DNA from 3 places in the Mesorhizobium sp. B283B1A genome. Region 3 is predicted to be linked to each of the others. Evidence: predicted binding sites of a transcription regulator. Region 3 holds the regulator's gene; each other region holds the start of a gene.
The links. The regulator PhoB, encoded in region 3, activates phosphate uptake and scavenging genes when phosphate is short. The targets are predictions, from matches to a motif close to TGTCATNNANCTGTCAT.
Positions count from the first base shown of each region.

Region 1: the regulator PhoB is predicted to act here: its motif matches at 2,326-2,342, upstream of phnC (phosphonate ABC transporter ATP-binding protein).
Region 2: the regulator PhoB is predicted to act here: its motif matches at 6,502-6,518, upstream of LB577_RS00515 (RNA degradosome polyphosphate kinase).

Region 1 covers NZ_JAIUIQ010000016.1:118,544-126,189, forward strand. The annotation lists gene phnL (phosphonate C-P lyase system protein PhnL) at 172-879, shown strand; gene LB577_RS16170 (DapH/DapD/GlmU-related protein) at 876-1,493, shown strand; gene LB577_RS16175 (DUF1868 domain-containing protein) at 1,577-2,287, shown strand; gene phnC (phosphonate ABC transporter ATP-binding protein) at 2,422-3,279, shown strand; gene phnD (phosphonate ABC transporter substrate-binding protein) at 3,381-4,289, shown strand; gene phnE (phosphonate ABC transporter, permease protein PhnE) at 4,345-5,304, shown strand; gene phnE (phosphonate ABC transporter, permease protein PhnE) at 5,370-6,737, shown strand; gene LB577_RS16200 (sugar phosphate isomerase/epimerase family protein) at 6,973-7,646, opposite strand, start outside.
Region 2 covers NZ_JAIUIQ010000001.1:90,608-98,253, reverse strand. The annotation lists gene fumC (class II fumarate hydratase) at 1-1,197, shown strand, start outside; gene LB577_RS00530 (DoxX family protein) at 1,373-1,795, shown strand; gene LB577_RS00525 (DoxX family protein) at 2,024-2,428, shown strand; gene ppx (exopolyphosphatase) at 2,701-4,236, opposite strand; gene LB577_RS00515 (RNA degradosome polyphosphate kinase) at 4,236-6,437, opposite strand; gene LB577_RS00510 (zinc-finger domain-containing protein) at 6,582-6,827, shown strand; gene LB577_RS00505 (FAD-dependent monooxygenase) at 6,847-7,646, shown strand, end outside.
Region 3 covers NZ_JAIUIQ010000011.1:58,437-66,082, forward strand. The annotation lists gene LB577_RS11700 (ROK family protein) at 1-678, shown strand, start outside; gene phoB (phosphate regulon transcriptional regulator PhoB) at 997-1,686, opposite strand; gene phoU (phosphate signaling complex protein PhoU) at 1,703-2,410, opposite strand; gene pstB (phosphate ABC transporter ATP-binding protein PstB) at 2,434-3,237, opposite strand; gene pstA (phosphate ABC transporter permease PstA) at 3,234-4,085, opposite strand; gene pstC (phosphate ABC transporter permease subunit PstC) at 4,089-5,072, opposite strand; gene pstS (phosphate ABC transporter substrate-binding protein PstS) at 5,139-6,194, opposite strand; gene LB577_RS11735 (PAS domain-containing protein) at 6,726-7,646, opposite strand, start outside.

The DNA.
Region 1 (7,646 bases), on a different contig from region 3:
GCCATCTCCCCCTCAAGGGGGGAGATTGGCTGTCACTTCCGTTTTCGCCAATTTTCGACGTCGGAGAATGTGCGAGGCCGAAAAGCTTTCGATCTCCCCCCTTGAGGGGGAGATGGCCGGCAGGCCAGAGGGGGGCGCTGGCCCGCAAACGAACGACTGGAGAACCCTCTGATGCCGACGCCGCTCGTTGTCTCCGACGTTGCCAAGAGCTTCACCATGCACCTGCGTGACGGCATCAAACTGCCGGTCGTCGCTGGTGTCTCGTTCTCCATCAGGGCCGGCGAATGCACGGTGCTCGGCGGCCCGTCCGGTGCCGGCAAGAGCTCGATCCTGAAAATGCTCTACGGCAATTATGCCGTCGACGAGGGCCAGATCATCGTCACGCACGATGACGCGCTGATCGATCTCGCCAACGCCAGTCCGCGCACCGTTCTTGCCGTGCGCCGGCAGACGATCGGCTATGTCAGCCAGTTCCTGCGCACCGTGCCACGCGTCTCGGCGCTGGATGTGGTTGCCGAGCCGCTGGTCGAACGCGGTGAGGACCGTGAGGCGGCAAGAGGCAAGGCGCGCGCGCTGCTGGCACAGCTCAACCTGCCGGAGAAACTCTGGGCGCTGCCGCCGGCGACCTTCTCCGGCGGCGAGCAGCAGCGCGTCAACATCGCGCGCGGCTTCATCACCGAACACCCGATCCTGTTGCTCGACGAGCCGACCGCCTCGCTCGATGCGAGGAACCGCGACGTGGTGATCGAACTCATCGCCGCCAAGAAGGCGGATGGCGTCGCCCTGCTCGGCATCTTCCACGACCACGACGTGCGCGAGGCGGTGGCCGACCGCATCATCGACGTCACCGCTTTCGCTCCGGGAAAACTCGCCGCATGACCAGGAAATTGTCGGAGACGCCGCTGGTTCACCCGACAGCGGAGGTGCACAATTCTACGCTCGGCCGCTGGACCGAGATCGCCGACCGCAGCCGGGTTTCGGAAAGCGAACTCGGCGACTATTCCTACATGATGCAGGATTGCGCCGTCTGGTGCGCGACGATCGGCAAGTTTGCCAACATCGCCGCGAGCGTCCGCCTCAATGCCACCAACCACCCGACGTGGCGGCCGACGCTGCACCACTTCACCTACCGCGCCTCGGACTATTGGGACGACGCCGAGCACGAGAGCGAATTCTTCGCGGAGCGTCGCGCCAAGCGCGTCACCATCGGCCACGACACCTGGCTCGGCCATGGCTCGACCGTCCTGCCCGGCATAACGGTCGGCGATGGCGCGGCGGTTGGCGCTGGAGCCGTCGTATCGAAAGATGTCGCCCCCTACACGATCGTCGCCGGCGTGCCGGCAAAACCGATCCGCGAGCGCTTTGACCGCCGAACGGCCGAACGCTATCAGGCACTCGCCTGGTGGGATTGGGATCACGCTCGGCTGCGTGCCTCACTCGACGATTTCCGGGAACTGTCTGCCGAAGCCTTCCTGGAGAAATACGAGGGATAGCTCCTCACATCGTCGTCATGGGAACTCGTTCATATCCTTGACACACGACTCGGACACGAGGCCATCTCCCCAAGGAGATCGCAATGCCCGACACAATCAGCCCCTCGCTCGCCGGATTCTTTGCCGGCTCCAACCCGACCCCACCGGCGCATCTCGGCACGCGCTACGACAGCTCGGGCAGCTTCCTGATCGAGCCCGGCAACACCGTTGTCAGCCATCTGGTCGGCGGCTCGCCGTCGCAGGCCGTGGTGCTTGCGGTGCGCGAGAAGATGCTGGCGATGCCCGACGCCGACCGGCTCGCCTTCACCCCTGTCTCCAGCCTGCACATGACGCTGTTCCAGGGCATCATCGAATATCGCCGCCGCTTGCCCTACTGGCCTCAGGATGTGCCGCTCGACACCAGCATCGAGGCGATGACCCGCCTCTATCTGCAACGGCTGAAGGATTTTCGGGGCTTCGGCCCGTTCAACATCAGGGTGGTCGAAATCGTGCCGACCGGCCTCACCGTTGTCGGCGCGACCGACAACGACGTGCGCATCATGCGTCAATGGCGCGATGCCCTGGCGGTGCCGTTCGGGTACCGGCACCCCGATCACGGCGCTTACGTCTTCCACATCACCCTCGCCTATCAGATCCAGCGTCTTGCCGACGACAGGGCGGCCGCATGGCAGACGCTGTTCGACGATTGCCTGGCGCTTTTCGCGCGCCGGGCGCCGGTCATCGAGATCAAGCCGCCCGCCTTCTGCAGCTTCCGCGACATGGAGCATTTCGAGGAATTGCTGGTCCTCGGCTGATCGCGCGGAAACGGGCGCATGACGCAGCGCCTGTGGAGCGTAACAAAACTGACATCAAGGCGACACGGCAGGTTCATGTGGCTGCGTTAGGCGAGAAGCCTGACGATCAACATGGTCCTGACGGGAACCTGCCCATGCCAGCAACCTCAGCCACGCTCGAAATCCGCGGCGTCACCCGACGATTTGGCAAGAACACCGCTGTCAGCGATATCAACATCTCGATCCCGCAGGGTCAGATGGTCGGCGTCATCGGCCGTTCCGGCGCCGGCAAATCGACCCTTCTTCGCATGATCAACCGTCTCATCGATCCCAGCCAGGGGTCGATTTTTTTTGACGGCGCCGAGGTCTCCCAGTTGCGCGGCTCGCCGCTGCGGCGCTGGCAGCGCGACTGCGCCATGATCTTCCAGCAGTTCAACCTGGTGCCGCGCCTCGACGTGCTCACCAATGTGCTGCTCGGCAAGCTGAACCACCGTTCGACGATATCGAACCTTTTCGGCATGTTCTCCCGCGCCGAATGCGCCGAGGCCGTCGCCGCCCTTGAGCGGCTCGACATCGCCCGCACCGCACTGCAGCCCGCCGGAACGCTATCGGGCGGACAGCAGCAGCGCGTCGCCATCGCCCGCGCCATGATGCAGCAGCCCAGGGTAATTCTCGCCGACGAGCCGATCGCCTCGCTCGACCCGCTCAATGCCAAGGTGGTGATGGATTCGCTGCAGGACATCAATCTACGCGAAGGCATCACCGTCGTCACCAACCTCCACACGCTGGATACCGCCCGCACCTATTGCAACCGCATCATCGGCATGGCCGCCGGCAAGGTCGTTTTCGATGGCGCGCCGGAAGAGCTCGACCGCGAGGCCGTCCGCCTCGTCTACGGCGCCGACAGCAATGGTGGCGAGATTTCGGAGGCCATCACCTCCACCAGCGTTGCCTTCAAGCGAAAGATCGCCGCATCCGCCGGACCGCTCGAACCTGCATTCCCAGCTTACTGAGTTCAAGAAAGAGCGGCTCGGATCGTCCGCCCGCGTCAAGGGCACCTGTCAAAATCGATAACGCTGCCGGCGCGGGGCCGGAACCTACAGGAGAGATATCAATGTTCAGGAAGATGGTTCTCAGCGCCGTTTCGGTGCTCGCCATGGCCACCAGCATGGCCCACGCCGCCGATATGAAGGAATTCCGCGTCGGCATTCTCGGTGGCGAGAACGAAACCGACCGGCTGCGCAACTACCAGTGCCTGGCCGACCATTTGAAGGCCGAATTCGGCTTCGAAAAGGTCTCGCTGTTCCCGGCCGCCGACTATGACGGCGTCATCCAGGGCCTGCTCGGCGGTACGCTCGATTTCGCCGAACTCGGCGCTTCCGGCTACGCCAGCGTCGCGCTGAAGGACCCGAAGGCCGTTACCCCGATCCTCACCACCCAGCAGACCGACGGCGCCACCGGCTATTATTCGATCGGCCTGGCACTCAAGTCCTCCGGTATCACCGACATCAAATCGGCCAAGGGCAAGAAGCTCGGCTACGCCGATCCGGATTCGACCTCGGGCTACCTGATCCCGCTGACCCAGATCCCGAAGGACACCGGCGCTTCGAACGAGACCTTCTTCGCTTCGACCCAGTTCAACGGCGGCCACGAGAACAACGTCCTGGCCGTGCGTGACGGCAAGGTCGACGTCGCCGTGGACGATTCCTCGGGCATCGGCGACTTCAAGAACGGCTACACTTCGGGCACCTTCCACAAGGAAGTCGCCAAGGGCGCCGTCGACCCCAACGACTTCGTCGAAGTCTGGCGCTCGGGCCTGATTCCGAACGGCCCGCTCGTCGTGCGCACCGCGCTTGGCGACGACATGACCGCCAAGCTGACCGCCTTCTTCACCGACCTGCCCAAGAAGGACAAGGCTTGCTTCGAAGGCGTGGAAGGCGGCGATTTTACCGGCTACGTTCCGGTGAAGGCGGACTTCTACAACGTCATCGTCGAAGCCCGTAAGGCAGCCATCGGCGGCTAACGGCGAAATCGGAAAGGGCGGCGCTGAAAACGCCGCCCTTTTTGCATCTCCGATCATGACCCTTTCCGTGACAGCCCCCTCTTCTGGCGTTACCCACCAGATGGCCGATGCCTGGCGACGGCAGACGTCGTTGCGCCGGTTCTATACCGCCCTCGGCGTCGCGCTGCTGCTTGTCGCCATGCTCGCCAGCATGTGGTTCGCCGACGAAGCCAATGCCGGCCATTTCTTCGACCGGCTGCCGCACATCCTGGATTTCCTGAGCTGGCTCGTCCCCAAGGACTGGAATGACGTCTGGCGGGCTTTGTTCGACATCGCCTCGCCGCATGATACCGGCACCCAGGAATTCAACTTCCCGCTTGGCCGCGTCTATGTCTGGGGCGGTTTCTACATCCCCGAATATTTCGAGCTGATGCTGACCACGGTGAACGTGGCGCTGGTCTCCACCTTCATCGGTTTCGTCTTCGCCGTGCCATTCTCCTTCATCGCCGCGCGCAACCTGACGCCGCACCCCTTGCTGCGGCTGGTCGTCAAGCGCTTCATGGAGCTGCTGCGCGCCTTCCCCGAGATCGTCATCGCCGGCCTGTTCGCGGCCATCGTCTCGATCGGCCCGGTCGCCGCCATCATCGCCATCGGCCTGCATTCGATCGGCGCGCTGGGCAAGCTTTTCTACGAGATCAATGAGAACATCGACATGCGGGCCGAGGAAGGCCTGCGGGCGGTTGGCGCCAACTGGTTCGAGCGGGTTCGCTTTGCCGGCCTGCCGCAGGTTCTGCCGAACTTCATGTCCTACACGCTGCTGCGGATCGAGATCAACGTTCGCATCTCCACCATCATGGGTGCGGTCGGCGGCGGCGGCATTGGCGAGGAGCTCAAGCTCTCCATCTCGCGCGGCTTCGGCGCCAAGACGCTGGCCCTGGTGCTGCTCCTGTTCACCACCATCTTCATCGTCGACCAGTTCTCAGCCTGGCTGCGCCGCAAGCTCGTCGGCGAGCAGGCCTTCGTGATGGGGGCTTAGACCATGGTACCGAAAAGTGGAGGCCGGTTTTCGGAAGAGATCATGGTCAAACAAAAAGATGAATCATGGCGACCATGACGTCAGACGAAATCAGCGCGATCGAGGACCGCTTTCCGCAGGTGTTCCGGCGGCCGGCCTACAAGCGCTTCGGTCCGCTGTTCCTGCTTCTGGGCACGGTGCTCTACCTCGCCTATGCGATGTGGTTCTTCAGCCTGCCGCAGGTGCTGCGGGAATCGCACTGGGAGCGCCTGCCGCTGTTCCTGTCGCAGTGGGTCAGCTACGATCTGCAGCCGGAGTTTCGCCTCGACCAACCCGAGATCACGCCAAAATATCCGCGCTTCTCCGCGCTTGGCGAGAAGCCGAACCCCGACTGGGTGATCAGGAACCCGGACGGCACGTTCACCGTGCAGATCGACGGGCCGGCTAAATCCGTCACTTTCGACAAGGCGCAGGCGACGATCATGGCCAACGGCCAGACCGTGCCTGTCACGCTGACCAGCGGCAAGCCGGTTATCTCAGGCCCGGTGCCGGACTGGATCACCGCGCATGACGATGAAGTGGTCGCCAAGATGGGCTTCGCCGGCGAGGTGCGCGTCACCGTCGACCGCGTCAAAGTGCGCAAGCGCTTCCTCGGCTGGGCGAATTTCGTCTTCGACACCCGCTCGCCCTTCTTCGGCAAATCGGCGGGAGACGTGGTCTCGCTGATCGTGTCCGGGCCGCAGCTGAAACCCGGCACCTCGAACCTCGCGCTTGCCGGCGACAACATCTGGAACAACGCCCAATGGCAGCACGGCGACGTCTGGACGAAGCTGCTGCAGACCATCGTCATGGCGTTTCTCGGCACGCTGCTCGGGGGCATCGTCGCCTTTCCGCTGGCATTCTTCGCCGCCCGCAATATCACGCCGAGCGGATTGCTGAGCCAAGTGCTCAAGCGCTTCTTCGACTTCATGCGCTCGGTCGACATGCTGATCTGGGCATTGTTCTTCACCCGCGCCTTCGGGCCAGGGCCACTGGCCGGCAGCGCGGCGATCTTCTTCACCGAGATCGGCACGCTCGGCAAAACCTATTCCGAGGCGTTGGAGAACATCGACGACAAGCCGCGCGAGGGCGTTGTCTCGACCGGCGCCAACGGCCTTCTGGTGCAGCGCTACGGCGTGATACCGGAAGTGGTGCCCGTGTTCATCAGCCAGACGCTCTACCAGTGGGAATCCAACACCCGCGGCGCTACCATCATCGGCGCAGTCGGCGCCGGCGGCATCGGCCTGAAATTGTGGGAAGCGATGCGCACCAACTCCAACTGGGCCAACGTCTTCTACATGGTTCTGCTGACGCTGGTGGTCGTCTTCATCTTCGACAACATCTCCAACTTCCTGCGCCGCAGGCTCAGCCGGACGATCCACGATTACAACAGGATCCAGGCTGAACAGGAGTAGGCATCTTCCAGAATGAGGCGAGACGTCGGCGGGACAGCACCCCCCTCTGGCCTGCCGGCCATCTCCCCCGCAAGGAGGGGAGATTGGCAGTTTCACAGGTGGCGCCTCCATTGCAACACTGGAGACTGGCGAAAGCCAGCACAACATCCGATCTCCCCCCTTGCGGGGGAGATGTCCGGCAGGACAGAGGGGGGTGTGAAGGAACGCGGCGTTCGTTGGACGGCGGCATTGTTACCTAAGCCGCCCCTCTCCACCCATCCTTGATATGCTTATACCCATCCCGATAAACCGCTTCCGGGCTCTCCGAAAAATCGCGCCACACCTTGGTCGCCGCCGCCAGTTCCTTAAGCGAGCGGCCGAAAGCTTCGATCGTCAGCCAGTCGTCGTAACCGCTCTTGCGGATCGCTGCGAACGTCTCTTTCCACGGAATGTTGCCGCGTCCCGGCACGCCGCGATCGTTTTCCGAAATATGGATGTGCACGATATTGCGGCGGTGCTTCGTGTAGGCGCCGATCGGATCGGCCTCTTCGATATTGGCGTGGAATGTGTCGTACATCGCCTTGATATGCGGCCGGCCGATGGCGTCGATATGCTCCGACAGGTCGGCCATCGTGTTGAGAAGATAGCATTCGAAGCGGTTCAGCGCCTCGAGCCCGATGGTGACGTTCCGCTTGCCGGCATGGTCGCCGATGGCGCGTTGCGAGGCGATCGAGCGTTTCTTCTCGGCGGCTGTCGGCCCGGAACCGGAAAAGGCGCCGAGCGTCGAATGCAGCGGGCCGCTCAGCGTGCGGGCGCCAAGCGCCTCGGCGCAATCGACAGCCCATTTCATGTAATCGATACCGGCCTTGCGCGTGGCCGCATCTGCCGAGATCAGGTTCATCGCCGGATCGCCCATTGCCGAAACGGCGG
Region 2 (7,646 bases), on a different contig from region 3:
GATCCCGCCATCGGCAAGGCGATCATCGCGGCCGCGCAGGAGGTTATCGACGGCAAGCTCAACGACCATTTCCCGCTGGTGGTCTGGCAGACCGGCTCGGGCACGCAGTCCAACATGAACGCCAATGAGGTGATCTCCAACCGGGCGATCGAGATGCTGGGCGGCGTCATGGGCTCGAAGAAGCCGGTACACCCCAACGACCACGTCAATATGAGCCAGTCGTCGAACGACACCTATCCGACGGCCATGCACATCGCCTGCGCCGAGCGCATCGTGCACGACCTCCTGCCGGCGCTGAAGCACCTGCACAAGGCGCTGGCCGCCAAGAGCAGGGAGTTCAACCATATCATCAAGATCGGCCGTACCCACACGCAGGATGCCACGCCGCTGACGCTGGGCCAGGAATTCTCGGGCTATGCGGCGCAGGTCGCCTCGTCGATCAAGCGCATCGAGTTGACGCTGCCCGGCCTGCAGGAGCTGGCGCAGGGCGGTACCGCCGTCGGCACCGGCCTCAACGCGCCGGTTGGCTTCGCCGAGCGGGTGGCCGACCGCATCGCCGCCATTACCGGCATCGCCTTCGTCACCGCGCCCAACAAGTTCGAGGCGCTCGCGGCGCACGATTCCATGGTGTTCTCGCACGGCGCCATCAATGCCGCTGCCGCTGCCCTGTTCAAGGTCGCCAACGACATCCGCTTCCTCGGTTCCGGGCCGCGCTCGGGCCTCGGTGAATTGTCGCTGCCGGAAAACGAACCCGGCTCGTCGATCATGCCGGGCAAGGTCAACCCGACACAGTGCGAAGCGTTGACCCAGGTCTGCGTGCAGGTGTTCGGCAACAATGCCGCCGTCACTTTCGCCGGCAGCCAGGGCCATTTCGAGCTCAACGTCTACAACCCGCTGATGGCCTACAACTTCCTGCAGTCGGTGCAGTTGCTCGCCGACGCTTCGGTCTCCTTCACCGACAATTGCGTCGTCGGCATCGAGGCTCGCGAAGACAACATCAAGGCGGCCCTCGACCGCTCGCTGATGCTGGTGACGGCGCTGGCGCCAACCATCGGCTACGACAACGCCGCCAAGATCGCCAAGACCGCGCACAAAAAGGGCACGACGCTGCGCGAGGAAGCGCTGGCCACCGGCCTAGTCAGCGAGGCCGACTATGACCGGCTGGTGCGGCCCGCGGACATGACCCATCCGGGGTGAGGTTTTCGGCGGGAAAATTTACCCCCTTCACCGCGTCATCCGACACGAATTTCGCGCGTGTCGCGCGATCGCGGAAATGTATGACCTGTGAACAATGTGTCGCCGCATAGGCGGCTTTGGTGAACAGTCGGCATCGTCTATCTGGGTGGTCATTCAACCCATTCGGAGAGCCACCATGTCCACCAACACTTCCGCCGCCGGCGCCGGCACAGCGTCCAATAGTTCTGTCACGATCCTGCTCGGCCGCATCCTGCTCGCGGTCATTTTCCTGCTTTCCGGCTTCGGCAAGCTGACTGCCATTTCCGGAACCGCTGGCTATTTCGGCGCCCTCGGGCTGCCGTTGCCAACCGTGACGGCCGTCGTTGTCGGCCTGATCGAACTGCTCGGCGGGCTCGCCATCCTCGTCGGCTTCCAGACCAGGATCGCCGCCTGGGTGCTCGCGATCTTCACGGTCGCCACCGGCCTTGTCGCCCACACCGGCTGGGCCGACCAGATGCAGATGATCCAGTTTCTCAAGAACCTCGCCATCACCGGCGGCTTCCTGCTGCTGGCTTCGTCGGGCGCCGGCGCCTACTCTATCGACGCCAAGCGCGGCTGAGTTTCCCTGTTCTGACGCAGTTCCCGAGGGAAAGCGCTATGCGCTTTTCCTCGGAATTGCTCCAAGCCTTCCCTCCCAAGCCTTGAAAATGGAAGCGGCACGGAATTTTTCGCGCCGCTTCTTCGTTGTCTCAAATAGGCGGCTCTCCGGTTTCAGCCGCAGCCTCGCAGGAGTAGACTGCCTGGCCGCCGGCTGAGCCCGATCGTGCGGCGACAAGGGAGATGGGCCATGGCTCGCAACGCATTGCTCCTGGTTTCGCGGCTGCTGTTTGCCGTGCTGTTCGTACCGTCCGGCTTCCAGGCGCTCGCCAACATCGCCGGCACCACCAATTATTTCGCCGGCCTGGGCCTGCCGCTGCCCACGCTTGCCGCCTGGGGCACGGGCCTGTTCGAGCTGATCGCCGGACTGCTGATCCTCATCGGCTTCCAGACGCGGATCGTGGCGCTGCTGCTTGCCGCCTTCTGCATCGCAGCCGGTTTCATCGGTCATTACGGCCAGGGCGCCGGCGATGCGACGCTCGCCTTCCTGCACCAGCAGATGCTGATGAAGGACATTGCGATCGCGGGCGGCTTCCTGGCGCTGGGCATGGCCGGTGCGGGCGCCTGGTCGGCCGACGGGCGCGACGCGGTTTGATATCTTCTTAGTCCCGAGCCAGGTCGACCCCCACTCCGTCTCGGCTTCGCCGAGCCACCTCTCCCCCGATCGACGGGGTAGAGGAAGGGCGCCAAGTTCTTTGGCGTTAACGCTCGTCCAGCAACGCTCCCTTCCTTTCCCTCCGGAGGGGGGAAAGGTGGCGCTGCGAAGCAGGGACGGAGTGGGGGAAGCCGGTCATCAAACGCGAAACCGCTTGCAAGGTGGCGCGATTGGGTTGATCTGATATCCGCGTGCGCTCTGGTAGACTGTGTCTATTTCACCGACATGCTCGGGCCGCCCTCGACGGCCAGCACCAGCCGGCGGTTGGTGATGCGCGCCAGTTGCGCTAGGCGCCCGGCCGGCCGTTCGCCATAGAGGTCGGCCAGGGATGCCGGCAACACCAATGCCAGCACGCCGTTGGCGCGCTGCTCCCACTTTAGCCTGGGCATGATGCCGGGCATCGAGGCCGTCAGCAGATAGACGACGCGCATCATCGCCGCCAGCACACGGGCGCGCTCCAGATAGCGCGGCGTCGCCAGCGCCTTGATTTCGGGCGCGATGGATTCGTTGAAGATGCCATCGTGGCGATAGGCGTTGGCCAAGGCCAGGAAGGCACGGCCGGGATGGTCGACGCCGAAGAAGGAGGCGTGCGCGATGATGTTGAGCGATTGCCTGCCGCGATACTCCGGATGGGCGCGCCAACCTATATCGGCCAGCAATGCGGCGGCGTGGCGGTAGCGCGCCTCGTCCTCCGTCTCATCAATGCCGAAGGCGGCAAAGGATTTTGCCGTCCAGTCGACCAGTTCATGCGAATGGGTGAGCGAGCGCGAGCGCAGCCGGGCGAGTTCCTCGGATGCCGAAATCAACGGATCGGCCTTCTGCTCGGCCTCGTCGAGCAGTGAATAGAGGAAGCCTTCGCGCACACCGAGTGCCGAGACGATGATCTTCGACGGCTGCATGGCCGCCATGATCTCCTGCAGGACGATAGAGCCGTAAGGCAGCAGCGAGCGGCGATTTTTCGATACGCCTTCAATGCCCTTGATCTTCTCGATCTCGGCTTTTGCCACCTGCTTGAGAAAGGCCGTCGCGCTCTCGGCGGATATCTCGTAGTGGTGCATGACGCCAAGCGGGTAGTTGGTCATCTCCATGTGCAGCCGGGCGAGGTTTCGCCAGGTGCCGCCGACGGCGTAGAAGGGCCGGCCCTGCCCGCCCTTCAACAGCTTGGCCCGCGCCAGTTCGTCGCGCGCGATCTTCTGCGCCTGGGTAAGCGAGTTCTTGGCCATGTCCTGCAGGCGCAGGCCACCGAGCGGCAGCGTTATGCCATCGCCGATCGCCTCGCCATTGACGTCGACCAGTTCGAGGCTGCCGCCGCCGAGATCGCCGGCGATGCCGTTGGCCGGGTGGAAGCCGGAAATGACACCGAGCGCCGAATAATAGGCCTCCTGGCGACCGCTGATGACACGAATCTCGGTCTTCAGCACCTCTTCGGCGCGGTGGATGAAATCGGGACCATTGATCGCCTCGCGGGCGGCGGCGGTGGCCAAGACATACATGTGCTCGGCGCCGGCCTGGTCGGAAAGCGCACGGAAGCGGCGGAACTCCTCCATCGAGCGTGTCACCGCCTCGGGATCGAGTTTGCCGGTCGAAACGATGCCGCGGCCAAGGCCGGCCAGCATCTTTTCGTTGAACAGCATGGTCGGCGAACGCGCCAGTCCCTCATAGACGACAAGGCGGATCGAATTCGACCCGATGTCGATGATGGACAGCGGTCGGCGGTCCTGCAGCCGGCCCTGGGAATCAGACAGCATCAGCCGGACGCTGCGGCGTTCTTCTTGCGGCGCTTGAACTGCGCGATGCGCTTGGGCGCGTGCGACTTCAGCGCGTCACCCCGTCCCGACAGGCTCGGATTGGTCATGAAATATTCCTGCGCGTTGAACGGTTCCTCGCCCTCCTCCAGCACGACGCGCCGGGAGGTTCCATCAGCCAATACGTCGAAACTTTGCTGATTGTCCATGATGTTGCCGAGCATGATCTGGCCAAGGACCTGTTCATGCACAGTTGGATTGGTGATCGGCACCATGGTCTCGACGCGGCGGTCGAGATTGCGCGGCATGAGATCGGCCGAGGAGATGTAGACGATCGCTTCGTCCGAGGGCAGGCCATAGCCATTGCCGAAGCAATAGATGCGGCTGTGCTCGAGGAACCGGCCGACGATCGACTTCACCCGGATGTTTTCCGAAAGCCCCGGAACCTGAGGCCTGAGGCAACAGATACCGCGCACGACGAGGTCGATCTCGACGCCGGCGCGGCTGGCATCATAGAGCGCATCGATGATGATCGGGTCGACAAGCGCGTTCATCTTCATCCAGATGCGAGCCGGCTTTCCTTCCAGCGCATGGGCGACTTCGGCGGAAATGTGCTTGAGGATACGGCTTCTCAGCGTGAAAGGCGAGATCGCCAGCCGCATTTCGTCGGTCGGCTCAGCGTAGCCGGTGATGAAATTGAACAGCTGGGCGACGTCGCGGGCGATCGTCGGATCGGTGGTGAAGAAGGACAGGTCAGTGTAGATGCGCGCGGTGACCGGATGGTAGTTGCCGGTGCCCAGATGCACGTAGTTGCGCAGTTTGCCGTCTTCGCGGCGCACCACCAGCGACATCTTGGCGTGGGTCTTGAGTTCGAGGAAACCGAACACGACCTGCACGCCGGCGCGCTCCAGATCGCGCGCCCAGCGGATGTTGGCTTCCTCGTCGAAACGGGCCTTGAGCTCGACAAGCGCGGTCACCGACTTGCCGGCCTCGGCCGCATCGACCAGCGCGCGCACGATCGGGCTGTCGTTGGAGGTGCGGTAAAGCGTCTGCTTGATCGCCACCACCTCGGGGTCGGCCATGGCCTGGCGCAGGAACTGCACCACGACGTCGAAGGATTCATAGGGGTGGTGGACGATGATGTCCTTCTCGCGGATGGCGGCAAAACAGTCGCCACCATGCTCGCGGATGCGCTCGGGAAAGCGCGGATTGTAGGGCGTGAACTTCAAATCGTCGCGGGCGACCGCCACGATCTCGGAGATCTGGCTGAGCGCCAACGGGCCGGTGAGCACGCTGATACGGCTCGACGAGACGCCAAGCTCGCCGGCGACGAAGTCGCGCAATTCGCTGGGCATCAGCTTGTCGAATTCGATGCGGATCACCGAACCGCGGCGGCGGCGCTTCAGCGCCGTCTCGAACAGGCGCACCAGATCTTCCGATTCCTCCTCGACCTCGATGTCGCTGTCGCGGATGATGCGGAATGTGCCGGAACCCTTGACCTCATAGCCGGGGAACAGCTTGCCGATATAGAGGCCGACCGCCTCTTCCAGCGGGATGAAGCGGACATGGTGTTTGCGATCCGGAAGGCGGATGAAGCGCTTCAGCGCCACCGGCAGGCGCAAGAGCGCGCTCATCTCCTCGCCATTCTTGCGATGGCGAAGCTGCAGCGCCATCGAGAAACCGAGATTGGGAATGAACGGGAATGGATGCGCCGGGTCGATCGACAACGGGGTCAGCACCGGAAACACCTGGTCCTGGAAATGCTCTTCCAGCCAGGCCTTCTCGTCCTTGGTCAGCGCATCCCGCGTAATGGTCTCGATGCCTTCCTTGTTGAGCAGCACGGTCAGCGCCGATAGGCTCTTCTGCTGGTCTTCCTGCAGCCGCTCGACCTCGCGCAGCAGCTGTTCGAGCTGCTGTTCGGGAGTGCGCCCGTCAGGGCTCTTCAAGACGATGCCCTCGCGCACCTGGCCGGCGAGGCCGGCGACGCGGACCATGAAGAACTCGTCGAGATTGGCGGCCGAGATCGACAGGAAGCGGACGCGCTCCAGCAGCGGATGATTGGTGTTCAGCGATTCCTCGAGCACGCGGCGATTGAACTGCAACCAGGAAAATTCGCGATTGACGAAACGGTCTGGATTGCCGCCCTCCGGGCTTGCCGCCTCGACATTGATGAATTCGCTCTGCACCGGCTTCAGTTCGTTCATTGTTCCTGCTCTTCCCACCAGCTCAGCCGGTTAACCGGCTTAACTTATCCTCTGACAGGCTTTTGCGACAGTTTCATTTCATCGATCTTGCAAAGAGACCTGTTATGATCCAGATGCATGCGAGACTGCGTTAAGGAGACGACGATGGCAGGCGGTTCCATTCCCCATTTCCAGAACGATGCGGGCTTTCCGGCAATCGACATCGGTGTCAAGGAATTCATGTGCACGGGCGCCAACCCGCCTTTCGACCATCCGCATGTGTTTCTCGACATGGGTGACGACAATGAGAAGGTCTGCCCCTATTGCTCGACGCTCTACCGCTATTCGCCGAAGCTGAAGGCCACGGAAACGCTGCCGGCGGGCTGCCTTTACATCGACCAGGCCGCCTGATTCTTCCGCGACGGGCCTGATGGACGACAAGCGCTCCCGGCAAGTCGTCATCGCCGGAGCGGGCGTTGCCGGGCTGACCGCAGCACTTGCCTTCGCCGAACGCGGCTACCCCGTGCAGGTGTTCGAACAGGCGCAGCGGCTGGAGGCCGTGGGAGCCGGCATCCAGCTTTCCCCCAACGCGACACGCATCCTGCGCCAGCTCGGCGTGCTCGACCGGCTGCTGCCGGCCGCGGTGCGGCCGGAGGCCGTCGTGCTGAAGGACGCAAGGACGTTGCGCGAACTGGCGCGTGTCCCCCTCGGGCAAGCCGCCGAAGAACGCTGGGGCGCGCCTTATCTCGTCGCCCACAGAGCCGATCTGCAGAGCGCGCTGACCGCACACGTCGCCGAAAGCCCGAATATTCAGCTGGTCAAGGGTGCGCGCGTCAGCGGCTTTGCCACAGGCGACCATGGTGTGGCGGCGACGCTGGAGACGGACGGCAAGATCGTCCAGTCACAGGGCTTCCTTTTGGTCGGCGCCGACGGCGTGTGGTCATCGGTGCGCGCGGTTGTCGATCGGGCTCGGGGGGGATCGTCAAGAAGCCGTTTTTCCGGCGAACTGGCCTGGCGCACGACCGTCACCGCCGATAGCGGCGCCGGACAAGCCTTTGCCGCGATTGGGGCGGCTGATTGTGTCACGACTTTTCTGCATCCGGGATTCCACATGGTCGCCTATCCCGTCAGCAAGGGCGATGCCTTCAACCTTGTCGCCTTCACCAAAGGCGAGCGCATTGCCGAGGGTTGGTCGGGTCGTGCCGATCCCGTCATCCTCGCCAATGCAAT
Region 3 (7,646 bases):
GCCACCATGGAAAACGACTGCAACATGATGGCGGTGGCGCTGCGCTGGCGCGATCCCGAGCGCTACCGCGACGACTTCATCGCCATTCTGCTGTCTCACGGCATCGGCATGGGCCTTGTGCTGAAGGGCCAACTGTTCACCGGCACCCACTCGTCGGGTGGCGAATTCGGCCACATGATCCACCGGCCGGACGGCGCACTCTGCCGCTGCGGACGGCGCGGCTGCGTCGAGGCCTATGCCGGCAACTACGCCATCTGGCGCAACGCGAGACAGCTTGGCGAGGACACCGAACCGGTCGACGTCAGCGACGCCGACATGCGGGCGCTGGCGGCCTCGGCGCGCGACAAGGACGGACCGGAGCGCCAGGCCTATCGCAGGGCCGGCGAGGCACTCGGCTATGGCCTCGGCAGCCTGTTCGCGCTGATCGATCCCGCCCCCGTCGCCATTGTCGGCGTCAGCGCCGCCGCCTTCGACCTGATCGAGCCGGCCTTGCGCGAGGCGATTGCCCAGACCGCCGGCGGCCAGCACTCGAAATCGATCTCTTTCGACACCGAGCCTAACGAACTGCCGCTGATCCGCGAAGGCTGCGCCATGCGCGCACTGACCTTCGTCGACCAGGAAATTTTCGCGCCGGGCGTGCAGGCGAGAGCAGGCGCGGCTGGGAAGAACGTGGCGTGAAATCGAAGCCATCGTAACATCCGTGGGTTGGACAAAGCCTCACGACTTCGTCATCCCTGGGCGGAGCAGGAGCGAATCTCCGTCGCGGAGACCCTGGGATCCATGCCGCGACCTTGGCCACGGAGTGCAGCGGAGCAGAATTCCGCGCCGAGGCAACGCTTCGAAGTCGCGGCATGGATCCTCGGGTCTACGCCGCGTCGCTTCGCTCCTTGCTCCGCCCGTGGATGACGAAGCAATGGACGTTTTCGCCAATCGCCAAGGTAAAGCGATCCGGCTTAAGCACGAAATCCGACTTTCTAACCTTCCGCGCCGAAGAACCTAATCTTCCCGGATCGCGTAGCCCGCCCCACGAATCGTGCGGATCACATCCGGCATGCGGCCGTTGTTGACCGCCTTGCGCAGGCGCCCGACATGCACGTCGACGGTGCGCTCGTCGATGTAGATCGTCTCGCCCCAGACATTGTCGAGCAGCTGGCTGCGCGAGAACACGCGACCGGGATGGCGCATCATGAATTCGAGCAGGCGGAACTCGGTCGGTCCGAGCCGGATCTCGCTCTTCTTGCGGTAGACGCGGTGCGATTCGCGGTCGAGCACGATATCGCCGACCTTGAGCACGCTGGACAGCACTTCAGGTTTAGCGCGGCGCAGCAGCGCCTTGACGCGTGCCATGAATTCCGGCGTCGAGAACGGCTTGACCAGATAGTCGTCGGCGCCGGTCGACAGGCCGCGCACGCGGTCGCTCTCCTCGCCCCGCGCGGTCAGCATGATGATCGGCAGCCGCTCGGTCTCGGGCCGCATCCGCAGGCGCCGGCAGAGTTCGATGCCGGACACCGCCGGTACCATCCAGTCGAGCACCAGAAGGTCGGGCACGTTCTCCTGCAGGCGGATCTCCGCCTCATCGCCGCGCGTCACCACCTCGACTTGGTAGCCCTCGGATTCCAGATTGTAGCGGAGCAGCACCCCTAGCGGCTCCTCATCCTCCACCACCATGATGCGTGGCGCGATCATCGGCTGGTCACCCCTGCTATGCCGCCGGCGCCGACATCGCGGTTTCGTCCTGCTTCGGGCGATTGGCGGGCAGCTGCGTGCCGGTCAGCACATAATACGCATTCTCGGCGATGTTGGTCACGTGGTCGCCGATGCGTTCGAGGTTCTTGGCACAGAACAGAAGATGCGTGCAGGCGGTGATGTTGCGCGGATCTTCCATCATGTAGGTCAGCAGTTCGCGGAACACCGAAGTGTATTTGACGTCGATACGCTCGTCGTCGGCGCGCAGCTTGGCCAGTGCGGCGGCATCGCGCGCCGCATATTCCTCGATAACACCTTGAACCTGGATCAGCACCAGCTGCGCCATCGCGTCGATGGAGTGCGACAGGTCGCGCGGCGTGGCGGAGAGCCCGACCGTGCCGACGCGCTTGGCGATGTTCTTGGCAAGGTCGCCGATGCGTTCGAGATCGCCGGCCATGCGGATCGAGCCGACGACGTGGCGCAGATCGTCGGCCATCGGCTGGCGCTTTGCGATCAACGTGATGGCGCGGTCGTCCAGCTCGCGCTGGCGCGCATCCATGATCGCGTCATCGGAGACGACGCGTTGGGCGAGCGCATTGTCGGAGTTCAGCAGCGCCTTGGTGGCACCGCCGACCATCGAGCCGGCGAGGTCGCCCATGTCGCTGATCAGCCTGCTGATCTGTCCGAGATCTTCATCGAAGGCTGCAACCGTGTGTTCGGCCATGATCCTGGTCCTCGTATGCGTGATCAGCCGAAGCGGCCGGTGATGTAGTCCTGCGTGCGCTTTTCGCGGGGCGACGTGAAGATCTTCTCCGTCTTGTCGAACTCGACCAGTTCGCCCAGATACATGAAGGCCGTCTGCTTCGACACGCGCGCCGCCTGCTGCATGTTGTGGGTGACGATGACGATCGTGTAGTCGGCCTGCAATTCGTCGATCAGCTCCTCGATCTTGGCGGTCGACAGCGGATCGAGCGCCGAGGCCGGCTCGTCGAGCAGGATGACTTCCGGCTTCACCGCCACGGTACGGGCAATGCAGAGCCGCTGCTGCTGGCCGCCCGAAAGGCTGAGGCCGCTGGCATTGAGCTTGTCCTTGACCTCGGTCCAGAGTGCTGCGCGCTTCAGCGCCTGTTCGACGCGGCCGTCCATCTCGGCCTTGCTGATCTTCTCATAGAGCCTGACACCGAAGGCGATGTTCTCATAGATCGACATCGGGAACGGCGTCGGCTTTTGGAACACCATGCCGATCTTGGTGCGCAACAGGTTGAGGTCCTGCGAGCGGTCGAGAACGTTCTTGCCGTCGAGCAGCACCTGGCCCTCGGCTGTCTGCCTGGGATAGAGCTCGTAGATGCGGTTGAAGACGCGCAGCAGCGTCGACTTTCCGCAGCCCGACGGTCCGATGAAGGCGGTGACGCTGCGTTCGGGCAGCGACAGCGTGATGTCCTTCAGCGCCTTCGACTGGCCGTAGTAGAAATTGAGGTTCTTGACCTCGATCTTTGCCTTGGCGGCTGCCTCGGCGGCGATCGTCATGTCTGGAGACAACATCTGGCTCATTTGTCCTCTCTGCGTCCGGTCAGGCTGCGCGCAAAGATGCTGAGCGCGAGAACCGTCAATGTAATTATGAGTGCGCCGGTCCAGGCCAGTTGCTGCCATTCCTCGTAGGGGCTGAGAGCGAACTGGAAGATGGTGACAGGCAGGCTGGCCATCGGCGCGTTGAGATTGCTCGACCAGAACTGGTTGTTGAGCGCGGTGAACAGCAGCGGCGCCGTCTCGCCGGAGATGCGGGCGATGGCCAGCAATATGCCGGTGACGATGCCCGAAAGCGCGGCGCGGTAGGCGACAGAACGGATGACCACCCAGCGCGGCGCGCCGATCGCGGTGCCGGCTTCGCGCAAGGCGTTGGGCACCAGATTGAGCATGTCCTCGGTGGTGCGCACGACGACGGGGATGACCAGGATCGCCAGCGCGACGGCGCCGGCGATCGCCGAGAAGTGCCCCATCGGCCGGACCATCAATTCGTAGACGAACAGGCCGATGATGATCGACGGCGCCGACAGAAGGATGTCGTTGATGAAGCGGACAATGGTAGTGAGCTTCGAAAAGCGGCCGTATTCGGCCATGTAGGTGCCGGCCAGCACACCGATCGGCGTGCCGACGATGATGCCGATGACGGTCATCACGATGCTGCCGTAGATGGCGTTGAGCAGGCCGCCGGCATCGCCGGGCGGCGGGGTCATTTGTGTGAAGACCGAAAGATTGACACCCGACAGGCCCTTGTAGAGCAGGGCGCCGAGAATGAGCGCCAGCCAGGCAAGGCCGATGCCGGCCGCGGCGACGCACAGCGTCATCATCACGCCATTCTTGCGCTTGCGGCTCTGGTGAAGCGACGTGGCTGTCGACATCGGTCAGGCTCCGGTGCGGGCGTCGATGCGCATCAGCATGTAGCGTGCGATGGCAAGGATCAGGAAAGTGATGACGAACAGGATCAGGCCGAGCGCCACCAGCGAAGACGTGTAGAGATCGCCGACCGCCTCGGTGAATTCGTTGGCGATGGTCGCCGAGATCGTCGTTGCCGGCGCAAACAGCGACGTACTGATGCGGTGGGCGTTGCCGATGACGAAGGTCACCGCCATGGTTTCGCCGAGCGCGCGGCCAAGGCCGAGCATGACGCCGCCCATGATGCCGATGCGGGTGTAGGGGATGACGACGCGGCGGGTCACTTCCCAGGTCGTGCAGCCGATGCCGTAGGCCGATTCCTTCAGCACGGGAGGCACCGTGTCGAAGACGTCCTTGGTGATCGAGGTGATGAAAGGCAGCACCATGATGGCGAGGATCATCGACGATGTCAGCAGGCCGATGCCGTAGGGCGGGCCGGCAAACAAGCTGCTGAGGCCGGGGACGCCGTGGAACACGCTGATGATGAACGGCTGCACCGTGGTCTGCAGGAACGGCGCCAGCACGAACAGGCCCCAGATGCCGTAGATGATCGAGGGAATGCCGGCGAGCAATTCCACCGCCATGCCGATCGGGCGCCGCAGCGGGCGCGGGCAAAGCTCGGTGAGGAAGATGGCGATGCCGATGCCGAGCGGCACGGCGATCAGGATGGCGATTGCCGAGGTGATGATGGTGCCGTAGATCGGCGCCAGCGCGCCAAATTTCTCCGTCACCGGATTCCAGCTTTCGCTGGTCAGGAACGAGAAGCCGAAGGTCGAGAGGGCTTGCCAAGAGCCGGCAAACAGCGAGATCGCGACGCCGCCGAGCAGCACCAGCACCAATATCGCGGCGGCGCGGGTCATTGCGTGGAAGATCGCGTCTGTCAGCGCAAACCGCCTGACGATGGCGTCGCGCGAACCTCGAATGGCTGGCAAGGCTTCCTGGACAGCGCTCATGTCAAGCTCGGCTCTTTCGAGTTGAAGGAAAAGGAGCGCCGCGGGCGCGGCGCTCCTCCAGAGATGTTACTCGCCGGCGTAGACGGGCTTGCCGTCGGCCTGGATGTCGGTCCTCCACGAAGCCTTGATCAGGTCGACGACGCTGTCGGGGATCGACACATAGTCGAGCGCCTTGGCGGTTTCCTTGCCGTCCTTGTAGGCCCAGGCGAAGAATTTCAGCGCTTCGCCGGTGGCAGCAGCGTCATCGGGAACCTTGTGGATCAGCACCCAGGTCGAAGCAGCGATCGGCCAGGTGGTGTCGCCGGGCTCGTTGGTGATGATGACGTTGAAGTTCTTGGCAGTCTTGAAGTCGGCGTTCGAAGCGGCAGCGCCGAAGGATTCGAGCGACGGCTCGACGACCTTGCCGGCTGCATTCACCATCTTTGAGTAGGACAGGTTGTTCTGCTTGGCATAGGCGTATTCGACGTAGCCGATGCCGCCGTCGGTCTGCTTGACGGTATTGGCAACGCCTTCGCTGCCCTTGGCGCCGACGCCGGTCGGCCATTCGACGGCCGTGTCCGAACCGACCTTGTCCTTCCAGTCGGGCGAGAGCTTAACCAGGTAGTCGGTGAAGTTGAAGGTGGTGCCCGAGCCGTCCGAGCGGTGCACGACGGCGATGGCGGTCGACGGCAGGGTTAGGGTGGGGTTCAGCGCCTTGATCGCGGCATCGTCCCAGGTGGTGATGGCGCCGAGATAGATCTGGGCCAGCGTCTTGCCGTCGAGGACGAGTTCGCCCGGCTTGACGCCGGAGAGGTTGACGATCGGCACGATGCCGCCCATCACCATCGGGAACTGCACGAGGCCGTTCTTTTCCAGATCGGCATCGGACATCGGCTTGTCGGTGGCGCCGAAGGTCACGGTCTTGGCGATGACCTGCTTGATGCCGCCGCCGGAACCGATCGACTGGTAGTTGAGGCCGACGCCGGTGTCTTTCTTGTAGGTGTCGGCCCACTTGGCGAACACCGGATAGATGAAGGTCGAGCCGGCGCCTGAAAGGTCAGCTGCCATTGCCGCGGAAAGGGTGATGGTGGACGCCGCAGCCATTGCAATCGCAACGGCCGCCGAGCGGATGAAATGTCTCATGTGGCCTGCTCCTGTTCGGAAGATGGTCTCTCGGCGCCATTTCTTGCCAGCGCCCGCTGAGGCCAATAGCCTTCGATTATAACAGTCGCATGACAGTTTCATGTCAGCCCGGTAACGCGTTGCCGAAGCCGGCAAAGGCGGTAGCGCGGCTGGTTCGCGGCCCGATCCGAGTTTGTCCCCGGAATCATGGGCTTGGGCCGTGCGTAGGCCGTAGCCACCGCCGGATTCGACGGGGCTTTCAAGGATGAAGAAAATCCGGACGGGAGTGCGTTGCTCGAGGCCAGAGCGTGTCGTGGCCGGGCCATCGCCGAAAACAGGTCCGTTGGGGTAGAGTGACGCTGTTCCTTGCCGGCGGTCGCTGCTCCCGCCCGTAACTGGATGAGCGGAATTCGATGCCGCCATTGTCCCGGCTAGGCACAGCCTTTGATATGGTGCGATCGCACCATAGTCATTGCACGCGGGGGTAGCAGGGAATCTCCCACTGATTCCTTCGGCTTGCCTCTTCAGATGCCGCGAATCCGCGACGCGGTGCTATCCCGCGTTGCGCTGCGCCTGGCGGCTGGCGCCGACCCAGCGCTCGACCTTCTCCAAGAGGGCCCTGGGGCTGATTGGTTTTGGCAGATAGTCGTCCATGCCCGCTTCCAGGCATCGTTCGCGATCGCCCTTGAGCGCATGCGCGGTGACCCCGACGATCGGCACATGCGTGCCGGTGTCTTCCTCCAGCCGGCGGATCGCGGCCGTCGCTTCGAGACCGCTCATCTCCGGCATCGAGACGTCCATCAGAATCATGCAAGGATTGAGCTTGCCGAAGGCGTCGAGCGCCTTGCGGCCGTTGCTGACGATCTCGAAGCCGTAGCCGGTCTCGCCAAGGATCTGGGTGAAGACCATCTGGTTCACCTCATTGTCCTCCGCCACGAGGATATCAAGCCTCTGTCCGTCATCGCCGACGGCCGGCAGCCTGGGACGAACCGGCGGTGGCTGCAATTGTGCGCGCTGCTCGGACAGCGCCAATTGCGGCCGCTGAGGCGCGTCCTCGCCTGCCGATGGCTGGGCGGCGTGGCCAACCGTGGTGTGGCGATGGCGCTGGACGGTCGCGACCAGCGTTTCCAGCAGGGCCGACGAGCGCGCCGGCTTGATCAGCTGTGCGTCGATGCCGAGATCGCGGTAGCTGGTGTTGGCAAGCGACTGGTCGACCGAGGTCAGCATGATGATCGGCGTGTTGGCGAGGCCGGCGGTGTTTCGCACGATGCGCGCCATTTCGGCGCCGCTCATCCCAGGCATCTGGTAGTCGAGCACGACGCAGTCGACCGGTACGCCATAGGCCGCGGCGGCGATCAGCACCTTGAGCCCCTCGGCGCCGCTTTCAGCCGCGCATGAATCGAATGTCCACGACGTCATCTGCTCGGTCAGGATGGCACGGTTCACGGCATTGTCGTCGACGATCAGCACGCG